2 regions of the Kitasatospora sp. NBC_01287 genome follow, and region 1 is predicted to be linked to the other one. Evidence: predicted binding sites of a transcription regulator. Region 1 holds the regulator's gene; the other holds the start of a gene.
What was found. The regulator HrcA, encoded in region 1, represses chaperone genes, less so after heat shock. The targets are predictions, from matches to a motif close to TTNGCACTCNGNNNNNCNGAGTGCNAA.

Region 1 (4,207 bases):
CGGGGTGGGCCGGTAGCCCGGCCCACCCCGATCGCGATGGTGCTGGTGACCGCTCAGCGGCCGTTGAAAGCGTCCTTCAGGCGGGAGAACAGCCCCTGCTGCCCCGGCGCGAAGTGCCCCGAGGGCCGCTCCTCGCCGCGCAGCACCGCCAGGCGGCGCAGCAGGTCCTCCATCTCGGGGTCGAGCTTGGTGGGCGTCTGCACCTCGACATGCACTATCAGGTCGCCCCGGCCGCCCCCGCGCAGGTGGGTGACGCCCCGTCCGTGCAGCGGGATCGACTGGCCGGACTGGGTGCCCGGCCGGATGTCGACCTCCTCCAGGCCGTCCAGGGTCTGCAGCGGCACCTGGGTGCCGAGCGAGGCGGCCGTCATCGGGATGGTGACCGTGCAGTGCAGGTCGTCCCCGCGGCGCTGGAAGGTCGGGTGGCTGGTCTCGGCGATCTCCACGTAGAGGTCGCCGGCCGGGCCGCCGCCGGGGCCGACCTCGCCCTCGCCGGCCAGCTGGATCCGGGTGCCGTTGTCGACACCGGCGGGGATCTTGACCGTGAGGGTGCGCCGGGCCCGAACCCGGCCGTCGCCCGCGCACTCGGGGCACGGGGTCGGGACCACGGTGCCGAAGCCCTGGCACTGCGGGCACGGGCGCGAGGTCATGACCTGGCCCAGGAAGGACCGGGTGACCTGGGAGACCTCGCCCTTGCCGCGACACATGTCGCAGGTCTGCGCCGAGGTGCCCGGGGCCGCACCCTCACCGCTGCAGGTGGTACAGGTGACGGCGGTGTCGACCTGGAGTTCCTTGGTGGTGCCGAAAGTGGCCTCCTCCAGGGTGATCTCCAGGCGGATCATCGCGTCCTGGCCGCGCCGGGTGCGCGAGCGCGGGCCGCGCTGCCCGGAGGCCGCGCCGAAGAAGGCGTCCATGATGTCGGAGAAGCCGAAGCCCGCCGCACCCGCGCCGAATCCGCCCGCGCCACCGCCGTTGGGCGACAAGGGATCGCCGCCGAGGTCGTAGACCTGCCGCTTCTGCGGGTCCGAGAGCACCTCGTAAGCGGCGTTGATCTCCTTGAACCGCTCCTGCGTCTTGGGGTCCGGGTTGACGTCCGGGTGCAGTTCACGGGCAAGGCGCCGGAACGCCTTCTTGATCTCGTCCTGCCCCGCGTCCCGTCGGACGCCGAGTACCGCGTAGTAGTCCGTGGCCACCAAATGCTCCGCTTGTTCCGCCTGTAGAAGGTCCTGCTGCGACTGGTCTGTCTACTACATGTAGTAGGGGTGCTCTATGACTCGGCCAGGATCTGCCCCACGTACCGGGCAACCGCCCGGACCGCCCCCATCGTGCCGGGGTAGTCCATCCGAGTGGGACCGATCACTCCGAGTTTGGCCACACTCTCCTCGCCCGAACCGTAACCGACCGAGACGACCGAGGTGGAATTGAGGCCCTCGTACTCGTTCTCCCGACCGATCCGCACCATCATGCCGCTGTCCGCGGTCTCGCCGAGCAGGCGCAGCAGCACCACCTGCTCCTCCAGGGCCTCCAGGACCGGCTGGATGGTGAGCGGGAAGTCGTGGCCGAAACGGGTCAGGTTGGCCGTGCCGGCCAGCATGATCCGCTCCTCGTTCTGCTCGACCAGCGACTCGAAGAGGGTGGAGAGGACGGTGGAGACGATCGGCCGCTCGGCGGGCTCGAAGGCCGCCGGCAGGTCGTCGACCAGGGCCGGGACGTCGGGGAAGCGCTGGCCGCCGGCTCTGGCGTTCAGCCGGGCGCGCAGGTCGGCCAGGGTGCTCTCGTGGACCGGGGCCGGGCAGTCGAACACCCGCTGCTCGACCCGGCCGGTGTCGGTGATCAGCACCAGCATCACCTTGGCCGGAGCGAGCGCGACCAGCTCGACGTGGCGCACGGTCGAGCGGGAGAGCGAGGGGTACTGGACCACGGCGACCTGGCGGGTCAGCTGGGCGAGCAGCCGCACGGTGCGGGCCACCACGTCGTCCAGGTCGACGGCGCCGTCCAGGAAGTGCCGGATCGCCCGGCGCTCGGGGGCGCTCATCGGCTTGACCTCGGCCAGCCGGTCGACGAAGAGCCGGTAGCCCTTGTCGGTCGGGATCCGGCCGGCGCTGGTGTGCGGCTGCTGGATGTAGCCGTCCTCCTCCAGGGTGGCCATGTCGTTGCGCACGGTGGCCGGGGAGACGCCGAGGTTGTGCCGCTCGACCAGGGCCTTGGAGCCCACCGGCTCCTCGGTGCCCACGTAGTCCTGGACGATGGCACGCAGTACGGCGAGCTTGCGCTCGTCGAGCTGGCGGATCTCCAGCCTGCTGACCTCGGCACTCTTGACGGCGCGGGCGGCGGGCGCGGGCCTGCCGGCCGGCGCGGACTTGGCGGCTGCCGACCGGGCCGGACGCGCGGCGGGCGCGGGCCTGCCGGCCGGCGCGTCGCCGGCCGAGTCGCGGCCGGTGGGACGCGGGTCGGAATCGGGTTCGTCGAACATGGCACGCACCTCCCTCTTCGCGCGTTGTCCAGGTACTGGGTCGGGCACTACGGGTACTGGGTCAGAATTGGCCTGGCACTCTGCACAGTGGAGTGCCAAAACCGTACCTGCCAGTGTAGGGCCCGGGTCCGACGGCAGGAACGCCCTGGCCGTGGATGCCGCGCGGATCACTCCGCGAGGCTCCCCGGCCGACCGGCCGCGACGCGCGTCACGCGACCGCGCCGGACCAGGGTGGTGCCCGCCGCCGGGCGAAGTGGCAGCATCGATAGCAACTGGGACCGAGGCGGTACGACCGCCCCGGTCTGGAGACCTGATGGACACAAGGAGCAGCCATGTCGGCGTCCGGCCCCCACACCCGCTTCGCGCCCGACCGTGGACTGTCCACGCGGATGGTCACCACGATGTTCCTGATCGGGCTGCTGTACGTCGGCTTCACGGGTGTGCTGATCGTCCTGCTGAAGGGCGCCTGGCCGCTGATCGTGCTGCTGATGGGCGGGCTCTTCGTCGCGCAGTTCTGGTTCAGCGACAAGATCACCGAGCGGGCGATGGGCGCCCACGCGGTCACCCCGGAGCAGTATCCGCAGCTGCACGGCACCATTGACCGGCTCTGCGCGCTGGCCGACATGCCCAAGCCGCGCGTCGCGGTCGCCGACAACGACATGCCCAACGCCTTCGCCACCGGCCGCAACCCGCAGAACGCGGTGGTCTGCGTGACCACCGGCCTGCTGCGCCGGCTGGAGCCGGAGGAGCTGGAAGGCGTGCTGGCGCACGAGCTCTCGCACGTCGCGCACCGGGACGTCGCGGTGATGACCATCGCCGGCTTCCTCGGCGTGCTGGCCGGTGCGATCACCCGGATCGCGCTCTACAGCGGCATGATGGGCGGCGGCAACCGGAACAACAACAACAATGACAACGCCGCGTTCGTGATGATCGCCGTCACGCTGGTCAGCGTGGTGGTCTACGCGCTCAGCTTCCTGCTCACCCGGGTGCTGTCCCGCTACCGCGAGCTGGCCGCCGACCGCGCCGCCGCCCAGCTCACCGGCCGGCCCAGCGCGCTCGCCTCGGCGCTGACCAAGGTGACCGGGCAGATCGCCGCGATCCCGACCCAGGACCTGCGCCAGTCGCAGGCCTACAACGCGTTCTACTTCGCCCCCGCGCTGAGCGCCCGCGAGACGGCCACGCAGCTGCTGTCCACCCACCCCAGCCTGGAGCAGCGTCTGGAGCAGCTGGGCAAGATCTCCGCCGAGCTGGGACGCTGACCCCCAACAGCTGCTACTGACGCTGCCACTGAAAGGGAACGACCCGTGGGATTCCTGGACGCGCTGCTCGGCCGCAGCAAGCCGGTCAAGCCGGACCTCGACCAGCTCTTCGGCGTGCCGTCGGCCGCCCTCACCCTGGAGGCCGCCGCCGGCTTCACGCCCACCGGGCTCGGCTCGGTCTGCTTCGCGGCGGTCGAGGGCGGCGCGTTCGGCGAGGTGGAACGGCAGGTGCGGGCCCTGCTGGACGCCGACACCGCGGGCGGCGGGACCCCGGTGGAGGCCAGCCGCGACGAGTACGGCTACTCCTGGCTGCTCGCCCGGCACACCCCCGAGGAGCTGCCGGACCTGGTCAACGACCTGCACGCGGTCAACAGCGAGCTGGAGGCCAACGGCTTCGGCCCGCAGTTGCTCTGCTCGCTGGTCGGCTTCCGCAACGAGGCGGGGCAGTCGCTGGCGCTGGTCTACCTCTACAAGC
Region 2 (4,207 bases), 650 kb from region 1:
CGCGCCCGGCGCCCCGCACGCCGAAGGCCCGGCCGCTCCCGCGGTGCGGGAGCGGCCGGGCCTTCGGTGACCGCCTTCGTGCTACAGCCGGGTTCGCGTCAGTGCGAGTGGCCGTGGCCGCCGTGCGAGTGGCCGGCCGCGGCCTCCTCGTCGGCGGGCTTCTCCACCACGAGGGTCTCGGTGGTGAGCAGCAGCGAGGCGATCGAGGCGGCGTTCTCCAGGGCGGAGCGGGTGACCTTGACCGGGTCGATGACGCCGGCCTTCAGCAGGTCGCCGTACTCGCCGGTGGCGGCGTTGTAGCCGAAGCCCGCCTCCAGCTCGGCGACCTTGTGGGTGATGACGTAGCCCTCGAGGCCCGCGTTCTGGGCGATCCAGCGCAGCGGCTCGGCGAGCGCCTTGCGGACCACCGAGACACCGGTCGCCTCGTCGCCGGTCAGGCCCAGGCCGCCGTCGAGCACCTTCTGCGCGTGCACGAGGGAGGCGCCACCACCGGCGACGATGCCCTCCTCGACCGCGGCACGGGTCGCCGAGATGGCGTCCTCCAGGCGGTGCTTGCGCTCCTTGAGCTCCACCTCGGTGGCGGCGCCGACCTTGATCACGCAGACCCCGCCGGCCAGCTTGGCCAGGCGCTCCTGCAGCTTCTCGCGGTCCCAGTCGGAGTCGGTCGAGGCGATCTCGGCCTTGATCTGGCCGACGCGGCCGGCAACGGCCTCGCTGTCACCGGCGCCGTCGACGATGGTGGTCTCGTCCTTGGTGATGGTCACCCGGCGGGCGGAGCCCAGCACGTCCAGACCGGCCTGCTCGAGCTTGAGGCCGACCTCCTCGGAGATCACGGTGGCGCCGGTCAGCACGGCCAGGTCGCCCAGGATCGCCTTGCGGCGGTCACCGAAGCCCGGGGCCTTGACGGCCACCGCGTTGAAGGTGCCGCGGATCTTGTTCACCACGAGGGTGGAGAGCGCCTCGCCGTCCACGTCCTCGGCGATGATCAGCAGCGGCTTGGAGGTGCCGCCCTGGAGGATCTTCTCCAGCAGCGGGAGCAGCTCCTGGATCGAGGAGATCTTGCCCTGGTTGATCAGGATGTACGGGTCCTCGAGGACCGCTTCCTGACGCTCGGCGTCGGTGACGAAGTACGGCGACAGGTAGCCCTTGTCGAACTGCATGCCCTCGGTGAAGTCCAGCTCCACGCCGAAGGTGTTGGACTCCTCGACGGTGATCACACCGTCCTTGCCGACCTTGTCGATCGCCTCGGCGATCAGCTCGCCGACCTGCGGGTCCTGCGCGGAGAGCGAGGCGACGGCGGCGACGTCGTCCTTGCCCTCGATCTCGCGGGCGATCGAGAGCAGGTGCTCGGTGACGGCGGCGACGGCCTTGTCGATGCCCTTCTTCAGGGCGGCCGGGCCGGCACCGGCGGCGACGTTGCGCAGACCCTCGTTGACCAGGGCCTGGGCCAGCACGGTGGCGGTGGTGGTGCCGTCACCCGCGACGTCGTTGGTCTTGGTGGCGACCTCCTTGACGAGCTGCGCGCCGAGGTTCTCGTACGGGTCGTCCAGCTCGACCTCGCGGGCGATGGTGACACCGTCGTTGGTGATGGTCGGCGCACCGAACTTCTTGTCGATGACGACGTTGCGGCCCTTGGGGCCGATGGTCACCTTGACGGTGTCGGCCAGCTTGTTGACACCGCGCTCCAGCGAGCGGCGGGCGTCCTCGTCGAACTGCAGGATCTTCGCCATGATTCCGTTCCCTCGGGATATCTGCGTTACGTGACGTCAGGTGTACCAACAGCCGCGCCCCGGGCCCCTGTCACTGCTGACACGGATCCGGGGCGGGCTGGATGACGAACCGCGAGGCCCGCCGGACTGCTTACTTCTCGATGATGGCGAGAACGTCGCGAGCCGAGAGGACGAGGTACTCCTCGCCCGCGTACTTCACCTCGGTGCCGCCGTACTTCGAGTACAGGACGACGTCGCCGACGGTGACGTCGAGCGGAAGACGGTTACCGTCCTCGAAGCGGCCCGGGCCGACGGCCAGGACGACGCCCTCCTGGGGCTTCTCCTTGGCGGTGTCCGGGATAACCAGGCCGGAGGCCGTGGTGGTCTCGGCGTCGAGCGGCTGGACCACAATGCGGTCCTCAAGCGGCTTGATGGCAACCTTGCTGCTGGTGGTCACGTCCGAGCTCCCCTTCGGAGATTACGGGGTTGTCTATCAGGTAGGTGGCGACATCGGTGGCCTGCCGTCGCGGGGGTCAGACCGGTGTTGTCGCGTTAGCACTCCCCCTGGGGGGAGTGCCAGGAACGACCATAGGCCGCGGTTAGCACTCAGTCAACCAGAGTGCCAACGGCGCGCCCGCGGGACCGTCAGGAAGCCCGAGTATCCGTACTCATGTGCGGCAGCGGCGGGCAGGTCAGACTCGCCGGTATGACGATCCCCGAGCAGCAGCACCGGCCCGCCCCGACCCGGCAGCGCGACCGGCAGCTGGTCCTGGGCCTGCTGGCCCTCGACCTCGTCCTCGCCACGGGCTTCGTGCTGGCCGTCTTCTCGATGGCGAGCCGGGTCGGCGAGGACGGCCTCGACGGGCTGTTCCGCAAGGCCGCCGTCCTCTACTGGGGCTGCCTGGGCGTGACGGCCGCCAGCGGCCTGGTCTGCCTCTGCCTGCGGCGCCCGGGCGCCGCCGCCCTCCAGCTCGGCCTCTGCTGCCTCGCCCTGCTGCCGCTGCTGTCGTGATCGAATGGACGGGTGGAGACCGAGACCTTTGCGCAGCTGCTGACCGAGCCGGGGCGGCGGCTGCTGGACGAACTGCGCGCGTACGCCCCCGAGCAGGAGCTGGCCCTGGCCACCCGGCTGCGGCGGGAGCACCCGGCGGAGCTGGTCTCGGCGGCCCTGGGCCAGGCGCGGCTGCGCCAGCGGGCCGAGGCGAAGTTCGGGGACGACGCGCGGCTGATGTACTTCACGCCCAACGGGGTCGAGCAGTCCACCCGGCGCACCGTGGCCGACTGGCGGGCACGGCGCTTCGCCGCACTGGGGGTGCGGCGGCTGGCCGACCTGTGCGGCGGGATCGGCGGGGACGCGATCGCGCTGGCCAGGGCCGGCATCTCGGTGCTCGCGGTCGACCGGGACCCGCTGGCCTGCGCGGCCGCGGCCGCCAACGCGGCGGCGCTGGGCCTGTCCGAACTGATCGAGGTGCGCTGCGCGGACGTCGCCGAGGTGGCGCTGGACGGCTTCGACGCGGTCTTCACCGACCCGGCCCGGCGCACCGCGAAAGGCAGGGTGTTCGACCCCGCCGCCTACTCCCCGCCGCTCTCCTGGGCGATCGGGGCCGGGCGCGCCACCCGCTTCGGCGCGCTCAAGGTGGCGCCGGGGATCCCGCACGAGGCGGTCCCCGAGGACGCCGAGGCCGAGTGGGTCTCCGACCACGGCGAGGTCAAGGAGGCCGTGCTCTGGTTCGGCACCGGGCCGGCCACCGACGCGCCGCACCGCGCCACCCTGCTGCCGGGACCGCACAGCCTCACCGGCGGCCGGCTCCCCGATCCCCCCGCCGGGCCGGTCCGCCGCTACCTCTACGAACCGGACGGCGCGGTGATCCGCGCCCACCTGGTCGCCGAGGTCGCCGAGCGGCTCGGCGCCGCGCTGATCGACCCGATGATCGCCTACCTGGCCTCGGACCAGTTGGTGCCCACGCCCTACGCCCACGCGTACGAGATCACCGACGTGCTGCCGTTCAACGTCAAGAAGCTCAAGGCGCTGCTGCGGCAGCGGGCGGTGGGCACCGTGGTGATCAAGAAGCGCGGCATCGGGCTGACGCCGGAGGAGCTGCGCCGGCAGCTGAAGCCCGAGGGGCCGGGCTCGGCCACCGTCTTCCTGACCCGGGTCGCCGACGCCCCGACCATGCTGCTGGCTCAGCCGGCCGGCGGCGCCTGGATGTAGTCCTCCAGGCGCGCCACCGAGTAGCCCTGCTCCTGGATGCGGCTGAGCAGTTCGCCGAACATCTGGGTCATGGTCTCGCCCTTGAGGTCCTTGGGACCGCGGAAGTGGGCCAGGATGATGTCGCCGGGCTTCAGCTTCTTGTCGCCGGTCTGGTACTGCATGTCGTGGATCTGCATGGTCTCGTGCCACAGCACGATCGCCCGCGGGCCGCACTGCTGGACGGCGCTGTTCAGCGTCGGCGTGTTGGCGCCGTCGCCGTAGGGCGGGCGGAACAGGAACGGCGCGG

Region 2: a site for HrcA is predicted at 2,309-2,335, ahead of groES (co-chaperone GroES). Genes of this name have one in related genera too.

What each region holds. Positions count from the first base shown of each region.
Region 1 is NZ_JAPEPB010000001.1:6,166,260-6,170,466, reverse strand. Features, by position in the region: gene dnaJ (molecular chaperone DnaJ) at 54-1,193, opposite strand; gene hrcA (heat-inducible transcriptional repressor HrcA) at 1,268-2,290, opposite strand; gene htpX (zinc metalloprotease HtpX) at 2,806-3,732, shown strand; gene OG455_RS26670 (hypothetical protein) at 3,778-4,207, shown strand, end outside.
Region 2 is NZ_JAPEPB010000001.1:5,519,855-5,524,061, reverse strand. Features, by position in the region: gene groL (chaperonin GroEL) at 99-1,730, opposite strand; gene groES (co-chaperone GroES) at 1,861-2,166, opposite strand; gene OG455_RS23925 (hypothetical protein) at 2,416-2,721, shown strand; gene OG455_RS23920 (class I SAM-dependent methyltransferase) at 2,734-3,921, shown strand; gene OG455_RS23915 (polysaccharide deacetylase family protein) at 3,894-4,207, opposite strand, start outside.